One region of the Vogesella perlucida genome, then DNA from elsewhere that is predicted to be linked to it. Evidence: predicted binding sites of a transcription regulator. Region 1 holds the regulator's gene; each other region holds the start of a gene.

What was found. The regulator FNR, encoded in region 1, switches genes on or off when oxygen is low (the NO sensors DNR and NnrR bind a similar motif). The targets are predictions, from matches to a motif close to TTGATNNNNATCAA.
Region 2: ACZ9XP_RS11540 (GbsR/MarR family transcriptional regulator) is a predicted target of FNR. The motif match lies at 2,238-2,251, and genes of this name have one in related genera.
Region 3: ACZ9XP_RS01035 (hemerythrin domain-containing protein) is a predicted target of FNR. The motif match lies at 1,954-1,967, and genes of this name have one in related genera.

What each region holds. Positions count from the first base shown of each region.
Region 1 is NZ_CEETRO010000011.1:92,519-96,874, reverse strand. It holds gene ACZ9XP_RS15430 (RNA methyltransferase) at 1-761, shown strand, start outside; gene ACZ9XP_RS15425 (DUF1853 family protein) at 765-1,667, shown strand; gene ACZ9XP_RS15420 (NAD(P)H-dependent oxidoreductase) at 1,664-2,119, shown strand; gene fnr (fumarate/nitrate reduction transcriptional regulator Fnr) at 2,171-2,911, opposite strand; gene hemN (oxygen-independent coproporphyrinogen III oxidase) at 3,022-4,356, shown strand, end outside.
Region 2 is NZ_CEETRO010000007.1:58,646-63,001, forward strand. It holds gene ACZ9XP_RS11530 (cytochrome d ubiquinol oxidase subunit II) at 1-301, opposite strand, end outside; gene ACZ9XP_RS11535 (cytochrome ubiquinol oxidase subunit I) at 298-1,626, opposite strand; gene ACZ9XP_RS11540 (GbsR/MarR family transcriptional regulator) at 1,629-2,198, opposite strand; gene ACZ9XP_RS11545 (sensor domain-containing diguanylate cyclase) at 2,376-4,229, shown strand; gene mutS (DNA mismatch repair protein MutS) at 4,323-4,356, shown strand, end outside.
Region 3 is NZ_CEETRO010000001.1:198,379-202,734, forward strand. It holds gene ACZ9XP_RS01020 (nickel-dependent hydrogenase large subunit) at 1-120, shown strand, start outside; gene cybH (Ni/Fe-hydrogenase, b-type cytochrome subunit) at 324-1,028, shown strand; gene ACZ9XP_RS01030 (HigA family addiction module antitoxin) at 1,154-1,435, shown strand; gene ACZ9XP_RS01035 (hemerythrin domain-containing protein) at 1,440-1,871, opposite strand; gene ACZ9XP_RS01040 (class I SAM-dependent methyltransferase) at 2,190-2,852, shown strand; gene ACZ9XP_RS01045 (L,D-transpeptidase family protein) at 2,917-3,777, opposite strand; gene rlmD (23S rRNA (uracil(1939)-C(5))-methyltransferase RlmD) at 3,930-4,356, shown strand, end outside.

The sequences.
Region 1 (4,356 bases):
AAGTACCTGATTTTTTAAAGAACATTCGCGTCGTGCTGGCGCGCCCCAGCCACCCTGGCAATATCGGCTCGGCAGCACGGGCCATGAAAACCATGGGCCTGACGCGCTTGTATCTGGTTGAGCCGAAAGTGTTTCCCAGCGAAGAGGCCAACGTACTGGCTTCCGGCGCGGTAGACGTACTGGCGCACGCTACGGTGGTCAGCAGCCTGACCGAGGCGCTGTCGGACGTGACCGTGGCCTGTGCGCTGACCAGCCGCCGCCGCGAGCTCACCACGCCGCTGTCCACCCCGCGCGAAACCGCGCCCGAGCTTATTGCCCGCGCACGCGAGGGCGAGCAGGTAGCGCTGGTGTTCGGCAATGAAACCTTCGGCTTGTCGATAGAAGAAGTAGAAATGTGCAACCGCCTGGTAACCGTGCCAGGTAACCCGGACTACTTCTCGCTGAACCTGGCCATGGCGGTACAGGTGATGACCTACGAGCTGTTCAGCCACACCGGTGTGGATGTGAACTACCTGAAAGCCGAAGGCGAGGCCGCCAGCATGGCCGAGGTAGAAAGCATGTGCGGCCACCTGGACAACACGCTGGAAGCCATCGGCTACTACGAGCGCCGCAACAGCGAGCGCCTGATGCGCCGCATGCGTGCATTGTTCAACCGCGCTGGCGTACTGCGCGAAGAAATCGACATCCTGCGCGGCTTCTTCAAGCAGGTGCAGCGCGTCGCCGACGGCAGCCTGCCGCCGCGCGACAAGCAGGGCGAGTAAGCCATGCTGCCCGGCTTGGCGCAGTGCGCGCAGCTGCGCAGCCAGCCGGTGCGCGACCTTGCCTACCTGCTGACGGCGCCGCCACCCTGGCATAGCGGTGTGGAAATCAGCTGCCAGCGCCTGCTGGGGCCACAAGGTTGGCCGCAGCTGCTGGCGCTGGATGCCGACCCCGGCCCGCTGCTGGCGTGGCTGGCAGCACGCCCTACGCGCCGCCTGGGGCTATACGCCGAAGCCCTGCTGGCGTACTGGTTCAGCCACGCACCGCATATCGCGCTGGTAGCGGCCAACCTGCCGGTACGCGACGGCACCCACACAGTGGGCGAGTTTGACTTTTTGCTACGCATAGAAGGCGAACCGTATCACCTGGAAGCCGCCAGCAAGTTTTACCTGCAGCTGGATAGCGCCCCGTATGCGCTGGTCGGCCCCGGCCTGCGCGACGCCTGGTGGCTGAAATACCACAAGCTGGCCAGCCAGCTCACCTTGGCGCAGCACTCCGCCGCCAGGCTGCCCGCCGGTTTCGAGCAGGTAATCCCCTGCAGCCGCCTGACCGGCTGGCTGTTTTTCCCTGCCGATGCAGCCGACACCCACCCCGCCATTCATACCGCAGCCTGCCGTGGCTGGTGGTGCCGTTTGCAGGATGGTTGGCCGCAGCAGCATCCGCATAGCCGCTGGCTGGCCCTGCCGCGCTTGCAATGGCTAGGTCCGGCGCAAGCAGAGGAAGCGGTCACGCAGAGCCTGGCCGCCATGCGCGCGCAGCTGGCGCAGGCCGATGGCCCCTGGCTGCTGGCCGAGCTGCTGCCGGACGCGCAGGGCATCTGGCAGGAGGTGGCGCGAGGTTTTGTGGTGCCCGATAGCTGGCCAGACCCTGACTTACTGGCCACCTTGCTACCCAGGTTGGCCGCATGAAGACGCTGCTGGTGCTGTGGAGCAGCCAGACCGGCCATACCTTGCAGCTGGCCCAAGCGGCGGCCGCCGCAGCGGGGGAGAACGGCAGCGTGGCAGTACGCATCCTGCCAGCCCTGCAGGCGGGTATTGACGAGCTATTGGCCTGCGATGCGCTGCTGCTGGCCACACCGGAAAACTTTGGCTATATGGCCGGCGCGCTGAAAGACTTTTTCGACCGTACCTACTACCCGGCCCAGGGCAAAGTTGCCGGCTTGCCGTACGCGGTGCTGATTAGTGCCGGCAATGATGGCCTGGGGGCACAGCAGGCCATCGAGCGCATCGCACGCGGCTACGGCTGGCGGCAGGCCTACCCGCCACTGCTGGTACGCGGCGTGCCACAAACGGCGGACCTTGCCGCGGCTGCCGAGCTGGGCGCTACCCTGGCGGCGGCGCTGTCCATCGGCATGCTGTAGGCCAAAAAACAAAACGCCCCGGAAGGGGCGTTTGGCATTCGTAGCGGGTGATCAGTGCTGTGCTTGCGAGCAGCCGGCTACCAGCTGTTTCAGTTCTTCCGGTTTCACCAGCTGAATGTGTTTGTGGTCTACCACCAGCCAGCCTTGCTGCTGGAATTTCGACAGGGTACGGCTGACGGTTTCCAGCTTTAGCCCCAGGAAGCTGCCGATTTCTTCGCGGCTCATGCGCAGGATGAAATCGTTGGCCGCAAAGCCGCGAGCTGATAGGCGCTGTGACAAATTCAGCAAAAAAGCGGCCAGGCGTTCTTCGGCTTTCATGTTGCCTAGCAGCAACATCACCGACTGGTCGCGCACGATTTCGCGGCTCATCAGGCGGAAAAAATGGTGCTGCAGGCTGGGGATGTCACGGCCAAGCGTTTCCATGCGGTTGAAGGGCAGCTCGCAGACTTCGCTGTCTTCCAGTGCGATGGCATCGCAGCCGTGCAGGTTGGACGAAATGCCGTCCAGACCCATCAGTTCGCCCGACATGTGGAAGCCGGTTACCTGTTCGCGGCCGTCCTGGCTGGAGACGCAGGTCTTGAAGTAACCGGTACGCACCGCGTACAGCGAGCGGAAGCCCTCGCCAGAGCGGAACAGGTATTCGCCACGTTTCAGACGTCGGCTTTGACGGATCACGGCGTCCAGTTGCGCCATTTCATCGCGGTTCAAGCCTACCGGGAGGCACAGTTCTCGCAGGCTGCAGTTGGAACACGACACTTTGAGTGCGTGCATTGGGTGTGTGTGGTCAGTCATATAGTGTGTTTTCGCCAAGCAAGCGGGCTTGCTTGATACGCGTCAAAGCAAGAAAAGTGGTAATTGCGCAAATTTACCAGCCCACCACCGGTTTTCCAACCAGATTCAATATGACACCCACCACAAATTTCATGCCGACACAGTGTATTTTCGATAGAGAACTTATCGAAAGGTTGGAAGGCTCTGGCCCGCGTTACACGTCCTACCCCACCGCCGACCGTTTTCACGCCGGTTTCGGGGTGAGTGATTACGAGCAGTGGCTGGCGCACCGTGCGATCGGTGCTAACCACCGGCCGATCTCGCTGTATGTGCATGTGCCGTTCTGCAACACCATTTGCTACTACTGCGGCTGTAACAAGATCATTACCAAAGACAAAAGCCGCGCCGATGCCTACCTGGATTACCTGGAAAAGGAAATTCGCCTGGTGGCGGAAAAACTGGGTAGCCGTGAAAAAGTGATCCAGCTGCATTTTGGCGGCGGTACGCCGACCTTTTTGTCGGATGCGCAGCTGGACCGCGTGATGGGCATTATTCGCGAGCATTTCGAGCTGCTACCGGAGGGGGAATTCTCTATCGAGATCGACCCGCGCAAGGTTGGCCGCGACACCGTGCTGCACCTAGCACAGCTGGGTTTCAACCGCATGAGCATCGGTATCCAGGATTTCGACCCGGTGGTGCAGGAGGCGGTGAACCGCATCCAGAGCGAGGAAGAAACCCGCGTGGTGATGGATGCCGCGCGCGAAGCCGGCTTCAAGTCCATCAGTGTGGACTTGATCTACGGCCTGCCCAAGCAAACCGCGCATTCGCTGGAAAACACGGTAAGCCGCGTGATTGCCATGTCGCCAGACCGCATTGCGCTGTACAACTACGCGCATCTGCCTACGGTGTTCATGCCGCAGCGCCGCATTAACGAGGTGGATTTACCCACATCGGCTACCAAGCTGGATATCCTGCAAAACTCGGTCCGCCAGCTGGCAGATGCAGGCTATGTGTTTATCGGCATGGACCATTTTGCCAAGCCGGACGACGAGCTGACGCGTGCCTTGCAGCAGGGCCGCCTGCAGCGAAACTTCCAGGGCTACTCTACGCATGCCGACTGCGACATGATCGGTCTGGGCGTGTCGTCCATCGGTAAGGTGGGGCCGTGTTATACGCAGAACGAGAAGGAGCTGGACGCCTATTACGCCGCGCTGGATGCCGGCCGCCTGCCGGTGCTGCGCGGCATGACGCTGACGCAGGATGATATTTTGCGTCGCAGCGTGATCCAGGCGTTGATGTGCCGCTTCTCGCTGTCGGTAGAGGCGATCGAGCAGACCTTTGCCATCAATTTCGCCGACTATTTTGCGGTAGAGCTGCCGCAGATCCGGGCGTTCCAGAGCGAAGGCCTGCTGACCTTTGACGGTGATTTTCTGATGGTGGCACCCAAGGGGCGTTTCCTGATTCGC
Region 2 (4,356 bases), on a different contig from region 1:
CCACGCCGCGCAGAATCAGCCCCAGCAACATGATGGCCACCGGCAGGTACAGCTCGCCCAGGATAATGCCGTGCGCCATGGGGAACGCCACCAGCAGCAGGCCCACGCCCAGCACCAGCCAGGTTTCGTTGGCGTCCCAGAACGGGCCGATACTGGCGATCATGGCGTCGCGCTCTTCGTCGTTACCCAGCGGCAGCAGCACGCCCACGCCCAGGTCGTAGCCGTCCAGCACCACATAAATCAGCATGGACAGCGCCATCAGCCCGGCAAAGATCACCGGCAACCACAGTTCGGCATTCATGGCTGTACTCCTTCAGGGTTGGCCGCAGGCGCTGCCTTGCGCGCCAGATAAAACACCACCGACACATAGCTGGCCAGCAGCACGGCGTACAGCAACAGGTACATCAGCAGGGTAGACAAAATCATGCCGCTACCTACGCTGGAGGCTGCATCGGCGGTGCGCAGGATGCCGGTCACCAGCCACGGCTGGCGGCCGATTTCGGTCACGTACCAGCCAGCCACCGTGGCCACCCAGCCCGAGAAGGTCATGGCCACCAGGCCACGCAGCAGCCATGGCGACAGTGCGCCACGGCGCAGCTGCCACCACGCCAGCCAGCTTACCGCCAGCATCAGCATGCCCACCCCCACCATCACGCGGAAGCTCCAGAACACCTTGGCGACCGGCGGGTGCGCGTTGGGGAACTCGTTCAGGCCGCGAATCTCGCCATTCAGGTCGTGGGTGATGATGAGGCTGGCCAGCTTTGGAATACCCACCTCGAAGCGGTTGCTTTGCGTGGTTTCATCCGGCAGGGCAAACAGCAGCAGCGGCGCGCCGCGCTCGGTGTGCCACACGCCTTCTATGGCGGCCAGCTTGGCCGGCTGGTGGTGGAAGGTATTCAGGCCGTGCATGTCGCCCACCAGTACCTGCAGCGGAATCAGCAGCGCGGCCAGCCCTACGCCGGTTTTCAGGGTGTGCGCCACGGCAGCGGCGCGGTCGCCGCGCAGCCAGCGGTAGGCCGAGACACCCGCTACCAGAAACGCCACGGTCAGACCGGACGCCAGCAGCATATGGCTAAGGCGGTAGGGCATGGACGGGTTGAAGATCACCGCCAGCCAGCTTTGCACGTGCACCTTGCCGGCGATGACCTCTACCCCGGCCGGGGTCTGCATCCATGAGTTCAGCACGATGATCCAGAACGCCGACACGGTGGTACCGAACGCCACCAGAAAGGTCGCCAGCGTGTGTACGCGGTTGGATACTTTTGAGCGGCCGAATAGCATGATGCCCAGGAAGGTGGCTTCCAGGAAAAACGCGGTCAGTACTTCGTAAGCCAGCAGTGGCCCCGCTACATTACCCACGTGCTGCATGAAGCCCGGCCAGTTGGTACCAAACTGAAAGCTCATGGTAATGCCGGACACCACGCCCAGCGCAAAGGTCAGCGCGAAGATCTTTACCCAGAAGCCATAGGCGTCCATCCACGCTTCGTCGCCACTACGGTTAAAGCGCGCCTTGAAGTACAGCAGCACCCAGCCCATGGCAATGCTGATGGTGGGGAACAGGATATGAAAAGTAATGTTGGCCGCAAACTGGATGCGCGCCAGTATGACCGGGTCCAGGCTGTCCATGGCTAATCCTCCTTGCCACTGTCACGGCCGGCCAGCCGGCCCAGGCTCTGGGTAAACTGCAGCACCTTGCCTACCTGACTACCCAGCTTCATCAGTTTTTCCAGTGTTTCCACATCCATGTCGCGGATGTCGGCAAACCACTTGGTCACCAGCTCGATCAGCTGGTACATCTCGTTCATGCGCGCCTGCGCGTGGCGCTCGGCCTCGCCGGCTGGCGTTTCCATGATGGCGCCGCGCAGCATGGTCAGCGTGGGCTCGACTTCTCGCTTCTGGCGCTCTTCCGCCAGGGTCTTGAAGATGGCCCACACGTCTTCCGGCGTGCTGAAGTACTCGCGGCGGTCGCCCGGCAGGTGTTGCAGTTTGACCAGTCGCCAGGCCTGCAGTTCTTTCAGCGCCATGCTGGTATTGGAGCGCGAACAGCCAATGGCTTCCACGATATCGTCGGCGTTCAGCGGGCGGTCGGAAACATAGAGCAGGGCGTAAATCTGCCCGACGGTACGGTTGATGCCCCAGTGGCTGCCCATTTCGCCAAAATGGAGCACAAAGGATTGAATCAGGGGTGGCAGGTTCATGTGTGTGGCCTTTTTGAATTTTCAGTATTTTCTGAAAGTTTGATATGGATCATAGTTTTAGAAAATAGGCCTTGTCAATGCGCACCTGCCAAGATAGACACCACACAAACAATGATGCTTTATCAAACGCTTGCAGTTGGACGATACTGATATGTATCGACACTCATCACCGTCCTTATGCCCACCCCGCCCTCGATACGCCATGCCCTGCTAGAAGACACCGCCGCCGCACTGGGTAAAGACTACCTGCAGCAGCTGGTTAACAGCTTGGCTCAACACAGCGGTGCCCAGCTGGTTTTTATCAGCCGGCCGCTGCCGTTGCCGCTGCGGCATGTGGAGGTGATGGTAGCCAACCGTAGCCAGCACCCTGGGCGCTACCCACTGGCGGGCACCCCGTGTGAGCAAGTGATCCACCAGCAACAGGCCACCATGTGCCATCGCGGGGTCAACCAGGACTTTTCAGCCGAGCAAGACACCGCCTGGCAAAGCTATGCCGGCTGGCCGCTGGTGGACAAGCATGGGCACTGTCTGGGGCATCTGGCGCTGTTTGACGAGCGGGCACATGCCTTGCCGGACACCCTGCTGCAGGATATTGCCCCCTTCGTTACCCGTGCCGCGGCCGAGCTGCAAAGGCTGGAGCACGAGCGCATCAGCAGCGCGCGGGCCAGCTGGGACGCGCTGCACTCGCACTTTCTGCGCCAGTACATACAAGGCCAACCCTTGCCGGCCCTGCTGGGCGACATGGTGGAGCATATCGAGCAAGCCCTGCCCGGCTGGCTGTGTACCATCTTGCAAGTGGACGCCACGCAACGGCTACGCCCGTTAGTAGGCCCCTCGCTGCCCCCCGCCTATACCGCGCTAATAGATGGCCTGGCCATCGGCCCCATGGTGGGCAGCTGTGGGGCCGCGGCGTGGCACCGCAAACGGTTGGTGGCAGAAGACCTGCAGCAGCATCCGAACTGGGCCCCCTATCGCGAGGTAGCACGGCAGTTTGCGCTGGGTAGCTGCTGGTCCGAACCCATTATCGACAGCAAAGGCAAAGTGCACGGTACCTTTGCCGTGTATCACCATGCCCCCAGCGCGCCCACGCTGGAAGCCATTACCGTGATTGAAGACACCGCCCGCCTGCTGGCGGTGCTGATGGAAAACGACGCTAACCGCCAGGCGCTGGATAGCCGCACGCAGTGGTACCAGGCTATCTTGCAGAACGCAGCAGATGCGCTGTCCATCATCGACATGGATGGCCGCGTGCTGGAAGCCAGTGATTCGCTGTGCAAGCTGCTGGGCTATAGCCAGGCCGAGATCCGTCAGCTGCACCTGTGGGACATGGTGTCGCACCGCAGCGAGGCCGAGCTGCGCCAGCAGCTGGCCCATACCGGCGACACCCCGGAAACCTTCGACAGCCAGAACCGCACCAAAGATGGCCAGATCATCGATGTAGAAGTCAGCGTGCGTCGCCTGGTACTGGACGGCCAGCCGGTGATCTGGGGCTCTGCCCGCGATATCAGCCTGCGCAAGCAGCAGGAACGTCTGCTGCGCGAACAAGCCACCATCGACTCGCTCACCGGCCTGTACAACCGCCCCACTCTACTGGCCCAGCTGGAAACGCTGCTGGCCAGCCCGGCCCACACCACCCTGGCCCTGCTGATGCTGGACCTGGATCACTTCAAACAGGTCAACGACCACTACGGCCACGCCTGCGGCGATGCGACCCTGGCCCATATTGCCAGCCAGATGCGCCAACAGCTGGGCCCGGAGAGCTGTGCCGGCCGCCTGGGGGGCGAAGAGTTCTGCGTGCTGTTACCCGGCAGCACGGCGCAAGCCGCCGCCCGTTGCGGCCAACAGCTGCTGGCCACTATTGCCGGGCAACCCTTGCACTTTGCCGGGCACACCATCCATCTCACCGCCTCGCTCGGTCTGAGCCTGTACCAGCCTGGCGACGACAGCCGCAGCCTGCTGGCCCGCGCCGACATGGCGCTGTACCAGGCCAAGCACCAGGGCCGCAACCGCATGGTGATGCTGCCGCCGTGACGCGCTGACGCGCATCCCGTAAAATAGCTTGCCGCGCCCCGCCAGACGGGGCGTTGTCTATTGCGGCCAACCTTTTTCAGCACGGAACTATCGATGACCACGCCTCAGCACACACCCATGATGCAGC
Region 3 (4,356 bases), on a different contig from region 1:
GTGCCGGACCAGCCGCTGGAGATACTGCGCACCCTGCACAGCTTCGACCCGTGCCTGGCCTGCTCCACCCACGTGATCGGCGACGATGGCGGCGAGCTGGTGAAGGTACAGGTGCGCTAATGGCTAAGGTTGGCCGCATGCGGCCAACCCTGTGGCCCCAGACCCGGCTGCCGCCACCGCACACCCCGGCGGCGGCCGGATCGCCGGAATGGCCCGCGGCGGGGGCTGCACTCCCCTGCCGCGGCGCTGCCGGTTTATCAGAGCCGCGTCACAGTCCGCGCCGCTGTCGTGGCTGGCTGTGACCCAAGACTCAGGAGCAAGCGATGAAAAGCTATGATTTTGACGGCAACGCCCCGCAGGGGCTGGGCCGCAAGGTAACGTCGGTTTACGTATACGAGGCACCGGTACGGCTGTGGCACTGGGTCACCGTGCTGTGCATCATCACCCTGTCGCTGACCGGCTATTTTATTGGCAAACCGCTGCCCAGCGTGCCGGGCGAGGCCACCTTCCAGTACGTGATGGGCTATATCCGCTTTGCCCACTTTGCTGCCGGCTACGTGCTGGCGGCCGGGCTGGTGGGGCGGATTTACTGGGCTATCGTGGGCAACCATCACGCCCGCGAGATCATTCTGGTGCCGGTGTGGGATAAAGCCTGGTGGCAGGAGTTTTTCTTTGAAATCCGCTGGTACCTGTTTATCGAGCGCTACCCCAAGAAATACATCGGCCACAACCCGGTAGGCCAGATCGCCATGGCCAGCTTTATCTGGGCCACGCTGTTCATGTGCGCCACCGGCTTTGCGCTGTACGGCGAAGGCACTGGTGAGGGCAGCTGGGCGCACAGCGCTTTTAACTGGGTGATTGTGGCGTTTGGCAATAGCCTGGACGTGCACAGCTGGCACCGCCTGGGCATGTGGGCGATTTTGCTGTTCGTGATGATCCACGTGTACGCCGCCATCCGCGAGGACATCATGTCCAAGCAGAGCATGGTCTCCACCATGATCAGCGGCTTTCGCATGTTCAAGGATTAAGGCCTGTCGGTAGGCTTTTTGTGTTACGCCGGCACGCTACGCAGTGCCGGCAAACGATAGTTGTAGAGTGTGTGGGTAAGTTTGGGCCGGGGGCGACCCCGGCCATTTTTTCAGAGGTTGGCCGCATGGCACGCAATATCCTGACCACCCGTACCCCTATCGCCCCCGGGCGCTTTCTGTACAGCCGCTTTCTGCGCCCGGCCGGCCTCACGCAAACGCACGCGGCCAACCAGCTGGGGCTGTCGCGCCGCCGCCTGAATGAAATCATCCAGGGCCACCGCAGCATTACCCCCGACACCGCGCTGCGGCTGTCGCTGCTGTTTGGCCTGCCACCGCGCTTCTGGCTGGACCTGCAGGGCGACTGGGACCTGGCGCAAGCACGGCGCAAGCTGCAGCAAGCCGCCTGAGCGCTCAGCCGGGTGGCACGCCCGGCCAGCGCAGCGCCACCCACTGTGCGGTACTGAGCTGGCAAAACGGGTAAAGAATGCTTTCCTCTTTTTCACAATGCTGCTGTAGCTGGCGTTGCAGTACCCCGGCCAGGGGGTTGCTCAGCGCCAGATCGTGCTGCTGTACAGCCTGGAATAACGCTTCCATCAGCTCGCGCAGCTGCTCGTGCTCGTAGCGCATCACCTCGGTAGGGCCGAGCTGCAGGCCGCTTAGCTGTTCGTACAGCGGGTACAGTACCTGCTCTTCGTCGGCAAAGTGGCTGTCCAGCTCGGCACAAAAATCATGGCAGGCGCGCTGCGCCTGTACCCAGTGTTGCTGCGCGATATGGCGCTGCAGCGCCTGGAGCAGCTGCTGGCAATGGCGGTGTATGTGTATCAGATAGTCTGCTGGTTTCATCGGGTATCCAGTGTCCTGGTAGCCCTGGCAGCACCGTGCTGTACGGGCTGATTCCAGTATTGCACCGCCCGCCCCCCCGTAACTGACGCGGATCAAGTACCGCCCCGACTACCCGCACAGCATGAAAAAACAGGCCAGCGCGGGCGCCAGGGCAGACTGTGGTATCATGCCGGCTCCGGTTTTAATCCGTTTCCCGCCTGCTTTACCCGATGTTCTCATCGCCCAAGCATCGCCTCTGCCCTTTGGTCGCGACGTCTGTTCGACGCACATAGAGTCCAGCTCGTACCGCACCAAAGGTTTGCCATGCCAGGCTATGCAGTGAAAATCCAGCACGTTCACGTGGCTGGGGCGCCCGATCTCGTCATCCGATCCCTGCTGGATAACCAGCAATACGCCGACCCGTTAGGCGAAGCCGCCGCACTGGGCATTTCCGAAGCCAGCTGGCCGCTATTTGGCCTGGTATGGCCATCGGCACAAAAGCTGGCCGACCTGATGCAGGGCTGGGAGCTGGGGACACAACGCATTCTGGAAATAGGCTGCGGCCTGGGGCTGGCCAGCCTGGTGATACAGCGCCGCGAAGGCAATATCACCGCCAGCGACTGCCACCCGCTGACCGCCGGCTTTCTGGCGGCTAACGTAGCACTGAACGCGCTGCCACCGCTGCCCTACCTGACCGGCAACTGGGGGCACACCAACCCCGGGCTGGGCGAGTTCGACCTGATCATCGGCAGCGATGTGCTGTACGAGCGCGACCAGCCACTAACGCTGGCCGCGTTTATTGCCCTGCATGCCGCACCAGCCGCACAAGTCATCATCATCGACCCCAACCGCGGCAACCGCAGCCTGTTTCATCGCCAGATGGCTTTGCTGGGCTTTACGCTGAACGAAAGCATGATCGAGGCCCCGCTGTGGGACGGCACGCCCTACCGTGGCCGCCTGCTGCACTACCAGCGTAGCCTGCCACCCGCCAGCCTGTGCTAGCCTTGCCAGACATGAAAAAAGCCCACCGCAAAAGGTGGGCTTTTTCTATATAGCAGGCAGCGCGCTAGCTCGGGCTCATCGCCGGGGCCTTGCTCTGCAAGGCACGCCCCTGCACCGGCACGGTGGCATCCTGCTGCACCGGCTCCGGGTCTACGCTAAGCCAGCGCTTCATGCTCAAGCCGCCTGTGACCGTGGCCGTGGCCGCATCCTTGCACGACAAGCACACTGGCTTGCCGGTGCGCTCGCGAATCGCCGCATCCACCCTGGCGCCATGCAGCACTTTGGCGTTGTCACGCTGCCACTCCAGCAGCGTATTGGCCAGGTGGCGGTAGGACGGGTCTTTCATGCCGTAGATATCACGGTAGGCGGTAAGCCACAGCTCGCCGGCTTCGTCTTCGTTCAGCACCAGCGGCTGGTAGGCAATGGTCACCTGTGCACCGTTGCTCACCCAATCGGCCAGCGCCAGCGCGTTTTCGTTCTTCAGGCGCACACAGCCATGGCTACGCACCCCCGGCACGCTGCCGGGCTGGTTGGTGCCATGAAAGCCCAGGCCCAGGCGCGGCTCGCCAAAACGGATGAACACCTTGCCCAGCGGGTTTTCCGGCCCCGGAGGCACCTCGGTTTTTACCGGCTGGCCTTTTTTGGCCATTTCAGCCTGGATGGACTTGGGTACATGCCAGGTCGGGTCGCGGTGTATGCCATTGATGGTGTAACTACCCGTGGGGGTACGCGTGATCTGCTTGCCCACCGCTACCGGGTAGCTGCGCAGCAAAACACCATCCTGGTACAACAACACGCGGGTTTGCGGCAGGTTTACCACCAGATGCTGGCCAACAGGGGCAATCTCGACATCCGGTTCCGGGGTAGAAGCCCATACAGTGCTACTGATTAAGGCAAAGAGGGCAAGGCTGGGCTTGAGTGTCAATTTGGTACTTTGAACAGGTTGCAATAGCGAGGATGGTAGCAGATGCGGCGCAGTTTGTTGCAATGCCATGCGGCCAACCTGGCACCGTGCGTTTTGCTGTGGTTTCTGCGACAATTGCGGCCTTTGCCAACGCATTTTGACTTTAAAAAACAATGACTCAACAGCAACAAATCGCCCAGATCGAATCCCTGGACCATGAAGGACGTGGTGTTGCCCACGTCGAAGGCAAGACAATATTTATCGAAGGCGCGCTGCCTTACGAGGTAGTTACTTACAGCAGCTTCCGTAAAAAACCCAGCTACGAGAACGCTGTAGCCGTGGATGTGTTGAAAGATAGCTACATGCGCACCCAGCCATCCTGTCCGCACTATGGCGTATGCGGTGGCTGCTCCATGCAGCACGTCGAGTTCACCGCCCAGGTCGCCATCAAGCAGCGCGTGCTGGAAGACAACCTGGCCCGCATCGGCAAGGTACGCCCGCAAGTGGTGATGACCCCTATCGCCGGCCCGGCCTGGGGCTACCGCCACCGCGCCCGCCTGTCCGCCCGCCTGGTAGAGAAAAAAGGCGGCGTGCTGGTCG